Regions from separate parts of the Streptomyces sp. NPDC087420 genome, predicted to be linked through region 2. Evidence: riboswitches for the same ligand, from Rfam matches in the RefSeq annotation. Region 2 holds a riboswitch; each other region holds the start of a gene.

Region 1 (4,451 bases), on a different contig from region 2:
CCGAGGGGCACACGTACGGCGACGACGAGGCCGCCCGGTGGACGGACCTCGACCCGCTGTTCCCGTACAGCCGCCATCCGCACCGCTCGGCCGGGCTGCCCTGCCGCACGGGCGAGTCGGTCATCTCCGTGGACGGCGACGGTACGGTACGGCGCTGCCACTTCGTCCGCGCCGAGCTGGGCAACCTGTACGACGGTTCGTACCGCGCGGCCCTCGGTCCCCGGGGCTGTCCGCTGGCCGTGTGCGACTGCCACATCGGCTATGTGCACCTGGAGACGCTGCCGTTGTACGACGTGTTCGCGGGCGGGGTGCTGGAGCGCGTCCCGGCCGGGCCCGCCGCGCAGGCCGGCCCCGTACCGGTGTCCCTGTCCATATCCCCGTCCCTCGCGGGGCGCATCAGCACTTGAGCGGCAGCAGGTCGGGACGTTTGGCCGCCACGTGATCACCGGAGGACTCGCCGCGCAGCCGCCGGCCGATCCAGGGCACCAGGTGCTCCCTGGCCCAGTGGATGTCGTCGCGCCGCACCTCGAACGTGCCGCGCGGCACCTGCGGCGGCCACGGCTGGTCCGGGTCGGCGGGCACGTCGAGGCCGAGCACCTGCCCGGCGCGCAGCGCGACCCGGGTGTGGCCCTCGGGCGACAGGTGGAGGCGGTCGCTGCCCCAGGCCCGCCGGTCCTGGACGGACTTGAGCGACCACAGGTCGAGGACCGGGCAGTCGTACCGGTCGGCGATGGACCGGACGTGCGCGGTGTAGGTGGCGATCTTGCCGCGCAGATGCCGCAGCACGGGTACGTTCCTGGGGTCGAAGCCGGTCGTCACCATGACCGTTCCGACCGCGCCGGACAGGTCGGCGACGGCCCGCTCGAAGCGCTCGGCCACGTCGTCGGGGTCGGAGCCCGGCCGGATGATGTCGTTGCCGCCCGCGCAGAAGGTCACCAGGTCCGGGGCGAGTTCACGGGCCCGCGGGATCTGTTCCTCGACGATGTGGTCGAGCAGCCGGCCCCGTATCGCGAGATTCGCGTACCGGAAATCGCCGTGGACGGTGTCCGCGGCCTTTCCCGGCTCGCCGGGAACGGGGAGTTGGTCGGCGAGCAGAACGGCGAGCCGGTCCGCCCAGCCCACATACGTCCCGTCAGGCCCCGGATCGCCCACGCCCTCCGTGAAACTGTCACCGAGCGCTGCGTACGACCCGAATGTGCCACGTCTTCTCGTTCTCGAATCGTCTGCCACAGCAGCACATCATTCACCCGGGGATGTGACCTACGCGACCGTAACAAGAGATTGACGCAGGGTGAGATATGCCATCGGTCAAGTTTGGCCCAAACGGGAATAGCCCCGCTCCGGTGAAAAGGAATCACCGGAGCGGGGCCGAAGAGAGCCCGGAGGGGATCAGATGACGACGCCCTGCTGGCGCAGGAAGGCCAGCGGGTCGACGTCCGAGCCGTAGTCGGGGCCGGTACGGATCTCGAAGTGCAGGTGCGGTCCCGTCACGTTGCCGGTGGCGCCGGAGAGCCCCAGCTGCTGGCCCTCGCTGACGGACTGTCCGGCGGAGACGGCGATCGAGGACAGGTGGGCGTACTGCGAGTACATCCCGTCCGCGTGCCGGATGACGACCTGGTTGCCGTACGAGCCGCCGTCACCGGCGCTCACGACGGTGCCCGCGCCGACGGCCTTCACCACGGTGCCCGAGGGCGCCAGGAAGTCCACGCCGGTGTGGTAGCCGCTCGACCAGTTGCTGCCCGAGGCGTGGTACGGCGTGCCGATGGCGATGCCGGAGACCGGCAGTGTGAAGGCGGAGGCCTTCTTCACGGCCGTCTCGGCCGCCGGGGCGGCCTTCTTCACCGGCGCGGCCTTCTTGGGCGCGGTGCGCTCGGCGGAGCGGGAGGCCGTGGTGGGGGCCTTGGCGCGGTCGGCCGCGGGGGCCTTGGCGCCGAGGGTCAGCTTCTGGCCGGGGTGGATCAGCGACGGGTCGGAGCCGATGACGCGCTTGTTGTCCGCGTACAGCTTCTTCCAGCCGCCCGCGATCTTCTTCTTCTTGGCGATCTTCGACAGGGAGTCGCCGGAGACCACGCGGTAGGTCGCGGCGGTCTTCGCGGCGGCGGCCCGCGTCACGGACGCGGGAGCGGCGTGGACGGCGGACGCGGCGGACGCGGTGACGGATCCGGCGGCGGCGGCCGGTGCGGCGTGCGCCCCGGTGGCGCCGATGAGCGGAAGCACGACTGCGGCTCCGCCCGTTCCGGCCAGGACAAATCCGCGGGTGATCGGGTTGCTCTTGGGACGGCGGTGCTTACCCTTGGCGGGCATGGCGAATTCCTCTCCGGCGCCTACGAGGTGAGCTGTCGGGTTCGGGCTGGAGATGCCCGGTCGCGGTTGCCGCGCGACTTCACCCCAAGCCGTCCGCGGAAACGGAACGGCGTACTACCTGGGTCCCCCGCTCCTGCCACGCGTGGATGGTGGGTGGGTACGAATTCCGGGCGGCGGCAGGATTAGGCGTTCCGCTCGGATTGAGGGTGAACGTAAACCGACGCGGACGGCCGGTACAAGCCGCTGGTTCCTCTCATTCGTGCACGCTCCGATATCTTCCGGCCTTTCCGGTCACCCTGCGTGGATATGCGATCTTCGCTTTCCTTCTGACGACGCAATTCCGTTTTCCGTGACCACCACGCACCGTCACGGATATGATCCTGCTCACGGGTCGAGGGCCATCTCCCCCTCGATCGGGGCAGGTTATGCGTAATGCCTCAATACGGACAGATGTCACCAATTACCCGGGCGCCCATGTCGTAGGGTCTCAGTCGACATCGTCGGCGAGCCGCGCCGACGGCAGACACGGAGGAGCAGCCCGTGACCCAGAATCTGCCGCACGTGCCACCGGTCGAGCCGGAGCTGACAGGGGTACGCAACTTCCGCGACGTGGGCGGGCTGCCGACCACGGACGGCAGGAAGGTGCGGTACGGGCGGCTCTACCGCAGCGGGCACCTCGCGGGGGCCACCCCGGCGGACGCCGCTCACCTCGCGTCACTGGGCCTGCACACGGTCTTCGACTTCCGCAACGCGGCCGACGTGCGCCTCGACGGGGAGGACATCGAGCTGCCCGGCGTACGGAACGTGAACATCCCGCTCACGGACCCGGCGGACGGCGCCGAGTTCTGGCGGATGGTCCGGGACGGCGACCTCGGCCAGCTGCGGTCGCTGCTCGCGGACGGGAAGGCGGTGGCCCGGATGATCGGTTCGTACCGCACGATCATCAGGGACCGCACCGCCGAGCACAGCAGGGTCCTGCACGCCCTCGCCGACAACAACGTCCCCGCGCTCATGCACTGCGCGGCGGGCAAGGACCGCGCCGGCCTGTCGGTCGCGGTGTCGCTGCTCGCGGTCGGTGTGGAGCGGGACGCGATCGAGGAGGACTACCTCAAGTCGAACGAGCCGAGCCGCCGCTACAAGGTCCGCCGCAGCGACACCTCACCCGCCGGGATGTCCGCGGAGGTGATGGAGCTGCTGGGCCCGCTCTTCGACGCGCGCGCCGCGTACCTCGAAGCGGCCTTCGACACGATCACGACCACCTGGGGCTCCACCGACCGCTACCTCTCCGAGGGCCTCGGCCTCACCCCGGAGACCCGCGAACGGCTGCGCGAGGGCCTGCTGGACGCGTCCTAGGACGCACCCCGGAAGGCTGCCCTAGGAGCCGACGCTGAACAGCAGGTAGAGGAAGCCCGCGAAGAGGTGGCCCGCGATCAGGTAGGCGAAGAGGCGGATGACGAGCCCCCGGGGCAGGGTGCGGTTCTTCTTGTTCTCCGGCATGGTGTCGAACCTTTCTCGAAGGCCGTCGGTGAAGACCGGCGGAGCCGTCAGTGGAGATCGGCGGCGGGGCTCTGGAGCAGGGTGTGGACGAACAGCAGCTCGGTCCCGCCGGCGTCCGCGGCGGCGAGCCGGTGGGGGGTGAGCGAGTCGAAGTGCGCGCTGTCCCCGGGCCCGAGGATGTGCGTCGCGTCCCCGAGGCCGAGCCGCAGCCGCCCGCCGAGGACGTAGAGCCACTCCTCCCCGGGGTGTACGCGGACGAGGTCGCCCTGCGCCCCGTACGGCACCACGACCCGCAGCGGCTGCATGGCCCGGCCCGAGCCGCCCGCGCGGTGGTACGTCCAGCCGTCGGCCTCGACCGGCTCCTGACGTCCGGCGCGGATGACCGGATCGCGCTCGGCGGGCGCCTCGCCGAGCAGGTCGGCGACGGTCGTGCCGTAGATGCGGGCCAGGGCCAGCAGCATCGGCAGCGAGGGCTGGCGCCGGCCGGTCTCCAGCCGGGAGAGGTGGGCGGGTGACAGACCCGCCCGCGCGGCGACGGTCTCCAGTGTCAGCCGGCGGTCGCGCCGCAGCTCGCGCAGGCGCGGTGCGACGTCGGGGAGCTTTTCCGGCAAGGTGTCCGGCATGATGTGCGGCAGCTCGTCGGACCGGCC
Region 2 (4,451 bases):
GCGTGGAGGCCTGGCTCGTCACGCGGTACGCCGACGCCAAGCGGGCGCTCGCCGACCCCCGGCTCTCCAAGAACCCCGTCCACCACGCCGGGTCGGCGCACGCCAAGGGGAGGACGGGGATCCCGGGGGAGCGCAACGCCGAGCTGATGACCCATCTGCTGAACATCGACCCGCCGGACCACACCCGGCTGCGGCGGCTCGTGTCCAAGGCCTTCACCCCCCGGCGCGTGGCTCAATTCGCGCCACGCGTGCAGGAGCTGACGGACCGTCTCATCGACGGCTTCGCGGCGAAGGGCGAGGCGGACCTCATCCACGACTTCGCCTTCCCTCTCCCCATCTACGCGATCTGCGACCTGCTCGGGGTGCCGCGCGAGGACCAGGACGACTTCCGCGACTGGGCCGGGATGATGATCCGCCACGGCGGCGGCCCGCGCGGCGGCGTCGCGCGGTCGGTCAAGAAGATGCGGAGCTATCTCGCCGAACTCATCCACCGTAAGAGGGAGAACCCGGGCGACGACCTGATCTCCGACCTGATCCGGTCGAGCGACCACGGCGAGCACCTCACCGAGAACGAGGCCGCCGCGATGGCCTTCATCCTTCTCTTCGCCGGGTTCGAGACGACCGTCAACCTCATCGGGAACGGCATGTACGCGCTGCTGCGCCACCCGGGGCAGCGCGCGCTGCTCCAGGCCTCGCTCGACGCGGGGGAGAGCGGCCTGCTGGCGACCGGCGTCGAGGAACTGCTGCGCTACGACGGGCCGGTGGAACTGGCGACGTGGCGGTATGCCACCGAGCCGCTGACGCTCGGCGGGCAGGCGGTCGCGACCGGCGATCCCGTCCTGGTGGTCCTCGCGGCGGCCGACCGGGACCCCGCGCGGTTCGAGGATCCGGACCGGCTGGATCTCGCACGGCGTGACAATCAGCATCTCGGTTACGGACACGGCATCCACTACTGCGTCGGCGCGCCGCTCGCCCGGCTGGAAGGACAGGCCGCGCTCGGCACGCTGCTGACGCGCCTGCCCGATGTGCGACTTGCGGGAGATCCAGCCGATTTGCGGTGGCGGGGAGGGCTCATCATGCGTGGATTGCGCACACTTCCGGTGCAGTTCACGCCTTTGCCCAGCTGACCAGCAGCCCTGAAATAACTGACGGTCCGTCAGGAATGTGACTTTCACGTGATCTCCCCTGCATCGACTTGTGACAAGCGTTCGAGTCCGGCTACGTTCACCGACAGCTCAGCAGCCACACGCTGTAGTCGATTTCACGTGTGACGCTCCCTGCGTCGTACGGCACACGGAAGGCAACCGCATGTCCGCGAACGGCCGACACCGTCGCCCCCGCCAGGCGCCCGCCCTCATCGTCGCGGCGGGGGTGACCGGCTCCGCGATCGCCATTCCTCTGCTCGGCGCCACCTCCGCGAGCGCGGCGGACGCCTCCACCTGGGACCGCGTCGCCGACTGCGAGAGCGGGGGCGCGTGGAGCGCGGACCTCGGCAACCGTTACTACGGCGGACTCCAGATCGCCCAGGAGACCTGGGACGACTTCGGCGGCGGCGACTACGCGACCCGCCCCGACCTCGCCAGCCGCTCGCAGCAGATAGCGGTCGCCGAGAAGATCCTCGACGCCCAGGGCCCGTCGGCCTGGGCCAGCTGCGCGCCCGTCGCGGGACTCCTGAAGAACACCGAGGAGCCCCAGGTGGACCCCGGAGCGGCTCCCGGGGCAACCGAGGAGTCCGCGACCCCGGAGGCGTCCACGGAGCCCGGCAGCGCGGCGGACACGGATCGGGCGGAAGGCTCCGACACCACCCCGACCACTCCCGACAGCACCCCCTCCGCACGTGCGAAGAGCGCGGGCGACGAGCGGGGCGGCAGCGGCGACGGTACGGACACCGGCGCCACGGACGCGGGCACGCCCAGCCCTTCCCGCTCCGCCACCCCCTCCTCCGGAGCCACCACGGACACCGTCAAGGGCAAGCACCGCGGCGGCGCGGCCCCCGAGGCCCCGGCGGCCTCCCCCGGCGCGACCGGCGCCACGCCGGACAACTCGGGCGAAGAGCGCGAAAGCGGCCGTCACGCCTCCCGAGGTGACGGGGTGACACGTGACGCGGAGGGTGTGACGACCGGCGTCGCCGGCACCCCCGACGGCGAGTACGTCGTACGCGCCGGTGACTGCCTGTGGCGTATCGCGGACGAGAACGGGGTCGAGGGCGGCTGGTCCGCCCTCTATGAGGCGAACAAGGACGTGCTCGGCTCCGACCCCGATCTCATCCTGCCTGGCCAGACCGTTGATCTCGGCGTGAAGTAGGAGCAGTTGACGGTCCGCCCCCGGTCCGCCTCCGGGGGCGGTTGGAGACCCTATGTCCACTTCTGCGCAAGTGAGACAAGGGTCTCTTTGTCTCAACAGAGGACCTTTGGCCCCCAGGTGGCACGTTTTCGGCCCTCACCTGCGAAAACACAGACGGAACACAGGGGAGTTCGGGCGATTTTTCCCGGATCGGGCTCTTTGAACATCGGGTGGACCTGTGTCTACGGTCTGAACCGCTCGCACCGCGGGCCTCGTCGACCGTCACGCCGAATCCTGCCGTCGGTCGGGGGGAGTAATCGTCGCGTCAAGCGCCGAAGGCAGGAGCGGGGGACCCAAAGGTTAGGTGCCGGCCCCGGCCGTCGAGAGACGGCCGACGACCGGCTCGGGGTGAAGCCGCGTACAGCGAGGCCGGAAGGCCCCGTTGGCACGCGGCCGGGCAACTCACTTGGCCCGAACCCGACAGCTGACCTCGCAGGCGTCGGTGAGGAGATAGCTTCATGCTGCGTTCCAAGGCCAAGCACCGCCGTCCGTCCAAGGCCGTCCGTTACGCCACGCTCGCCGGGGTGACCGGTGCCGCCGTCGCGGTCCCGCTGCTCGGCGCCACGTCCGCCTCCGCCGCCACCACCGCCGAGTGGGACCAGGTCGCCGCGTGCGAGTCCGGCGGCAACTGGTCCATCAACACCGGCAACGGCTTCTACGGCGGGCTCCAGTTCACCCCGTCCACCTGGGCCGCGTACGGCGGCACCGCCTACGCCGCCCGCGCCGACCAGGCCTCCAAGTCCCAGCAGATAGCCGTCGCCGAGAAGGTCCTCGCGGGCCAGGGCAAGGGCGCGTGGCCGAGCTGTGGTGTGGGCCTCTCCGGCGCCTCGAACGACTCCGCCCCGGCCGCCCCGTCGCAGCCGGCCGAGCAGCCCGCCGCGCAGCCGCAGCAGTCCGCGCCGCAGCAGTCCGCGCCGTCGACGCGCAGCGCCGAGCAGCCGGCCTCGCGCGGTACGAGCCGTCCCACCACGATCAAGAAGGGTGACGGCGAGTACAAGGTCAAGTCCGGCGACACCCTGTCGAAGATCGCCGCCGGTCACCACGTCAAGGGTGGCTGGAAGAAGCTGTTCGACCTGAACAAGGACATCGTCACGGACGCGGACGTGATCTTCCCGGGCCAGCAGCTCCACCTGAGCTGAGCCCGGTCGCACGGTGAGCTGACCCGCTCACCCCCCGGGGCCGTCCGTCCCCCTCCGCGGCCCCACCCCGGTCCACCCCGGCTCCGCGCGTTCTTCCCCCGTACGCGCGCGGGCCGGGGTTTCCCCGTTCCGGCCGCACGACCGAGGCACGCGCCCGGCCGCACGACCCAGCCACGCGCCCAGCCGCACGACCCAGCCACGTGCCCGGCCGCACGACCGGCCGGAACGGCCCGCCCCACGCCCGTTCGCCCCCATGTCATCAGGATGACGTCTTCATTTCGTCCCAGCGGGCGGGCACCGGCCTGCCGACGGCCCGGGGCCGGTTAGGCTCGTGTCGCGCGGCCGAGCGGCCCCGCACCCAAAGCGTCACATCCCATGAAGGAGATGCTCGTGCCGTCCATCGACGTCGTCGTAGCCCGGGAAATCCTCGACTCCCGAGGCAACCCCACGGTCGAGGTCGAGGTCGGCCTCGACGACGGCAGCACCGGCCGTGCTGCTGTCCCCTCCGGTGCCTCCACCGGTGCGTTCGAGGCCCTTGAACTCCGCGACGGTGACCCCAACCGTTACCAGGGCAAGGGTGTCGAGAAGGCCGTCCTCGCCGTCATCGAGCAGATCGGCCCGGAGCTGGTCGGGTACGACGCCACCGAGCAGCGCCTCATCGACCAGGCGATGTTCGACCTGGACGCCACCCCGGACAAGTCGTCGCTCGGCGCCAACGCCATCCTCGGCGTCTCCCTCGCCGTCGCGCACGCCGCCTCCGAGGCCTCCGACCTGCCGCTCTTCCGCTACCTCGGCGGCCCGAACGCGCACCTGCTGCCCGTTCCGATGATGAACATCCTGAACGGCGGCTCGCACGCCGACTCGAACGTGGACATCCAGGAGTTCATGATCGCCCCGATCGGCGCGGAGTCCTTCTCCGAGGCCCTGCGCTGGGGCGCCGAGGTCTACCACACGCTCAAGCGCGTCCTG
Region 3 (4,451 bases), on a different contig from region 2:
CGGCGCGCCCGACTTCGCCGAGCGGGAGCGGGAGTTGCTGCACCACCTGTGGCAGCGCAGGGGGATCGCCGGGCCCGCGCTCACGTACGCGGCGCGGGCCACGGGCCGGGTACGGGTGCCGCCGCCGTACATCGACTACGACGGCTACAACCCGTACCGCGACTGACAACTCCCCCACGTGCTACGCGGATGCGGCGGTCAGGTCCGCCAACTCCTCCGCCGTCAGCTCCAGTCCGGTCGACGCCAGCAGCACCGGCAGCTGCTCGACGGTCCGCGCGGACGCCAGGGGGGCCACCACGGTCGGCTGCGCCGCCAGCCACGCCAGCGCGACCGTGCCGACCTCGACGCCACGGGCCCCGGCGACCCGGTCCAGCGCGGCGAGCACGGCCTGGCCGCGCTCGGTCTCCAGGTGGGCGCCCGCCCCCGCCGCCCGCGGGCTGTCGACCGTGGTCCCGGGGCGGTACTTGCCGGTGAGGAAGCCCGCCGCGAGCGACGAGTACGGCACGGTGGACAGCCCGTGCTCGGCCACGAGGTCCTGGAGCGGGCCCTCGTAGGTGTCGCGGGAGACCAGGTTGTAGCGGGGCTGGAGGACCTCGTAGCGGGCCAGCCCCTCACTCTCGGAGAAGGCGAGCGAGGCGGCGAGCCGCTCGGTGCTGAGGTTGGACGCGGCTATCGCCCGGACCTTGCCGTCCTTCACCAGCTGGTCCAGCGCGGTGATGATCTCCTCGACCGGCACCTCGGGGTCGTCGAAGTGCGTGTAGTAGAGGTCGATGTAGTCCGTACGGAGCCGGCGCAGCGACTCCTCGACCCCGCCCTTGATGGTGGCCGCCCGCAGGCCCTTGTACTGGGGGTGGGCGCCGACCTTGGTCGCGACGACCACCTCGGAGCGGTTGCCGCGCGCGGCGATCCAGTTCCCGAGGACGGTCTCCGACTCACCGCCCTGGTGTCCCGGCGCCCAGGAGGAGTACGTGTCGGCGGTGTCCACGAAGTTGCCGCCCACGGCCGCGTACGCGTCCAGGACGGCGAAGGATTCGGCCTCGTCGGACGTCCAGCCGAAGACGTTGCCGCCGAGGGAGAGGGGGAAGACCCGGAGGTCGGAGGAGCCGAGGGTGCGGAGATCTGTCATGAACTGCCCCAACGACGCGGGGGCCGGGGGCTATTCCGGCCCGGGCTCGACAACGCCGGGGCCGGTGCTGTTCCGCCGCCCCCGGCGCGCGATCGATCCGCTACGGGTTGAGGCCCTTGCTCTGGAGCCAGCCCATCGGGTCGATGCCCGTGCCGCCCGGGGCGTGGACCTCCAGGTGCAGGTGCGGGCCCGTCACGTTGCCGGTCGCGCCGACGCGGCCGATGACCTCGCCCGTGGAGACCTTCTGGCCGGCGGTGACGGTCATCGAGGACTGGTGGCAGAACCACAGTTCCGTACCGTCGTCGAGCTCCAGCACCGTGCGGTAGCCGTACGAGCCGGACCAGCCGGCCGACTGGACCGTGCCGCTGTGGACCGCCTTGATCGGCGTGCCGGTCGGGGCCGCGAAGTCCAGCCCGGTGTGGTAGCCGGAGGACCACATGGAGCCGGCCTGGCCGAAGGTGGAGGTGATCGTGTACGAGACCACGGGGAGGGTGTAGCTCTCCGCGAGCTTGGCCAGGCGCTCCTTCTCGGCCTTGGCGGCCGCCTTGGCCTTGGCCTCGGCCTCCGCCTTGTCCTTCGCCGCCTGGATCTTCTTCTCGGCCTCGGTCTGGCGCTTCTCCGCGTCCGCCGCGGCCTTCTCGGCCGCCGCCGTCTGCTCGGCCGCCTTGGTCGTGGCGTCGGCCTCGGCCTGCTGCGCCTCGGCCTGCTGGAGGATGCGGGCGCGCAGCGCCTCGCCGGCGTCGGTGGCGCCCTGCTGGAAGTCCGCGGTGGTCATGCCCGCCGTGGTCAGCGGGTCGGTGGCGAGCGCGCTCGGCTTGGCCTCTTCCGTACCCAGCGAACCCACGCCCGGCAGCGACTTGGCGGCCGGAAGATTGTCCGTGATGGCATCGGGCAGGGATATGGAGACGGCGGGCTTGTCCTGCGCGGTGGCGATGCCGCCCGCACCGACGGCGGCGAGGACGCCGACGCCGAGGACCGTGGAACTGCGGGCCAGTCCGCGCTGCTTGGCGACGCGGTGCCTGCCTCGTACGGGGGGAAGCAGGGAGTCCTCGGTGGGATTCCACTCCCCCCAGGTCCGGTCCGCTTCGGTGCCGAACGTCGGCGGTTCGAAGGTTTCCGTTTCGAAGGGGGCTTCGAGGGCAGGCTTGTTGGACGCCACTGGGGCGCGCTCCTTTCCTTCCTTCTCGCCTACCGGGTTAGCTGACGGGTTCGGAGCAGGAAGGTCTCCTACGGGTGCTCTCGCGGCACAAGGCAGCAAGAAGCCCCCGATTCACCCCAATTGGTGGTTCCCCGGTTCCCTTGCGGGATTCGGCGCGTGCGGCACGGCGCCGTCCTTACGACGGCTGGGACGACCGCGCTGCGTTATCGAACGTTAATAGAGACATGGGCTTTATTCCAAGCTGTTCCGGATGATCGTTAACGAATTCGCAACGGACGTAACGGGACACATCGAGGCGCAAGCGGGCGAGTTGATCGTCTTCGGTGGCCACTCGGGGGGTCAGAGGTTTCTGACGGGTGGTCAGGCGTTGTGCGGAGCGGTACGCGGCGATCACGGAGCGTGCGGAACGGGTGGTGGGGCGTCGGACGGTGGGCATCGGGCATCGGGCATCGGGCGCCCTAGGGCACGACCGGCATCGTCCTGCGCCGTTCCGGCTGCCCCTGGACGGGCCGGCTGACCGCCAGCAGCGCCATGTCGTCCGTGTTGCCGCCGCCCGTGTGCACGCGTACGTCCCCGATGAGCGCGTCCAGCATCTCGTCGGGCCCCGGGAAGATCCGCCCGGACAGCCGTTCACGCGCGTCGTAGAAGACGCCCTTCGCGTTGCGCGCCTCGGACAGGCCGTCCGTGTAGAAGAGCAGGGTCGCCCCCGGCGGGAACGGCTCCGCGTCCGCGCGGTCCGGCCACGCGCCCAGCTCGCTCATCCCGAGCGGCAGCGCGTGGTCACCGGGTGCCAGCATCACCACCACGCCGTCCGCGTGGGTCAGCAGCGGCTCGGGGTGGCCGCGGTTGACCAGCCGTACCACCGCCTCGTCGTTCGGGATCTCGGCGAGCACGGCCGTGGTAAAGCCCTCGAAGACGTCGATCCCGTCCCGCCGCGTGCCCTCGCGCGTGAGGGCACGCTCCAGCCGCTGCGCGACCCCCTCCAGCGAACTCTCCTGCTCGGCGGCCTCCCGGAACGCCCCGATGACCACCGCCACCGCCTCGACCGCCTCCAGGCCCTTCCCCCGTACGTCCCCGACCACCAGACGCACCCCGTACGGCGTGTCCTGTACGGCGAACAGGTCCCCGCCGATGAACGCCCCCTCCTGCGCCGCCTCGTACCGCGCGGCGATGTGCAGTCCGCCGATCCGGTCGGCGGGTCTGGGCAGCACGGCGCGCTGGGCCGTCTCGGCGATGATCCGGGCGGACGCGAGGCGCTCGCCGCTCAGGCGCACGACCCGGTTGATGCCGAGCGCGAGGACGGAGACGGTGAGGACCGTCAGCAGTTCGGTGATGGCGTCGGCGCTCCCGACCGTGCCGTCGAGGAGGCGCAGGACCAGTTCGGTGCAGAGGGCGGCGACGCCGGTGAGCAGGGTGCCCAGGGGGGTGAAGAACGGAGCGGCGACCAGGGGGGCGGAGCAGAAGAAGGGCGAGGCGGTGAAGCGGGTGGGGGTCGCGGAGTCGAAGATCACTCCGACGACGATCACCAGCGCGGGCAGGTAGCGGACGACCCTGCGTCCGATACGGCCGGGCTCCGCGCCCACGCCCCGGTCGATGAAGCCGCCGTCCGGGATCCGGCCGCCACCGACCGCGACCGGGGTGCTGCCGGTACCGCCGGAGGGGTCGAAGCCGCCTTCGAAGCGGGTACCGAAGCCGGTGGCGGGGCCGGGCGGCCGGGGCGTACCGGCGGCGGGGCGCGTACCACCCGAGCCGGAGCCCGCTTCACCGGCGCCCTTCCCCGGCCTTCTCAGCCCCGGCTTCCTCAGCTTCCCCACCTGTGGTCTCCTGCCCGGTCCGGCTTCGGCTGCGGACGGTACCGCGCTCACCTCAGGCTGGTCGCCGCCGCGCCGGGCGGCGAGTCGCCATCGACCGAGTGGGCTACGGACCGATCGCTCCACCACTGCCCCTTCACCGTACGCGGCGGCCCGCGCGAAGGCGCCACCGCACGGGCGGAGGCCGGGAGCGACACCTGCCCGGGAACGCCGAAGGCCCGGATCCACTGGGGATCCGGGCCTTCGGTCCTACTGAGTAGCGGGGGCAGGATTTGAACCTACGACCTCTGGGTTATGAGCCCAGCGAGCTACCGAGCTGCTCCACCCCGCGTCGGTAAACCTGACTCTACGCCAT

The links. A riboswitch is a leader RNA that binds a small molecule or an ion and turns the genes downstream of it on or off. The one in region 2 is predicted to bind cyclic di-AMP.
Region 1: it holds a riboswitch for cyclic di-AMP, as region 2 does, so the genes downstream of both, ACIO1C_RS26075 (peptidoglycan DD-metalloendopeptidase family protein) here and ACIO1C_RS20900 (transglycosylase family protein) in region 2, are expected to answer to the same signal.
Region 3: it holds a riboswitch for cyclic di-AMP, as region 2 does, so the genes downstream of both, ACIO1C_RS03480 (M23 family metallopeptidase) here and ACIO1C_RS20900 (transglycosylase family protein) in region 2, are expected to answer to the same signal.

Annotation. Positions count from the first base shown of each region.
Region 1 is NZ_JBIUXU010000012.1:335,149-339,599, reverse strand. It holds gene ACIO1C_RS26085 (STM4011 family radical SAM protein) at 1-407, shown strand, start outside; gene ACIO1C_RS26080 (SGNH/GDSL hydrolase family protein) at 397-1,230, opposite strand; gene ACIO1C_RS26075 (peptidoglycan DD-metalloendopeptidase family protein) at 1,390-2,304, opposite strand; cyclic di-AMP (ydaO/yuaA leader) riboswitch at 2,309-2,470, opposite strand; gene ACIO1C_RS26070 (tyrosine-protein phosphatase) at 2,845-3,657, shown strand; gene ACIO1C_RS26065 (DUF6126 family protein) at 3,679-3,801, opposite strand; gene ACIO1C_RS26060 (helix-turn-helix domain-containing protein) at 3,849-4,424, opposite strand.
Region 2 is NZ_JBIUXU010000009.1:304,833-309,283, forward strand. It holds gene ACIO1C_RS20890 (cytochrome P450) at 1-1,127, shown strand, start outside; gene ACIO1C_RS20895 (transglycosylase family protein) at 1,309-2,304, shown strand; cyclic di-AMP (ydaO/yuaA leader) riboswitch at 2,604-2,797, shown strand; gene ACIO1C_RS20900 (transglycosylase family protein) at 2,802-3,482, shown strand; gene eno (phosphopyruvate hydratase) at 3,867-4,451, shown strand, end outside.
Region 3 is NZ_JBIUXU010000002.1:18,874-23,324, forward strand. It holds gene ACIO1C_RS03470 (PrsW family intramembrane metalloprotease) at 1-166, shown strand, start outside; gene ACIO1C_RS03475 (aldo/keto reductase) at 182-1,126, opposite strand; gene ACIO1C_RS03480 (M23 family metallopeptidase) at 1,227-2,285, opposite strand; cyclic di-AMP (ydaO/yuaA leader) riboswitch at 2,297-2,450, opposite strand; gene ACIO1C_RS03485 (PP2C family protein-serine/threonine phosphatase) at 2,744-3,880, opposite strand; tRNA gene ACIO1C_RS03490 (tRNA-Met) at 4,354-4,427, opposite strand.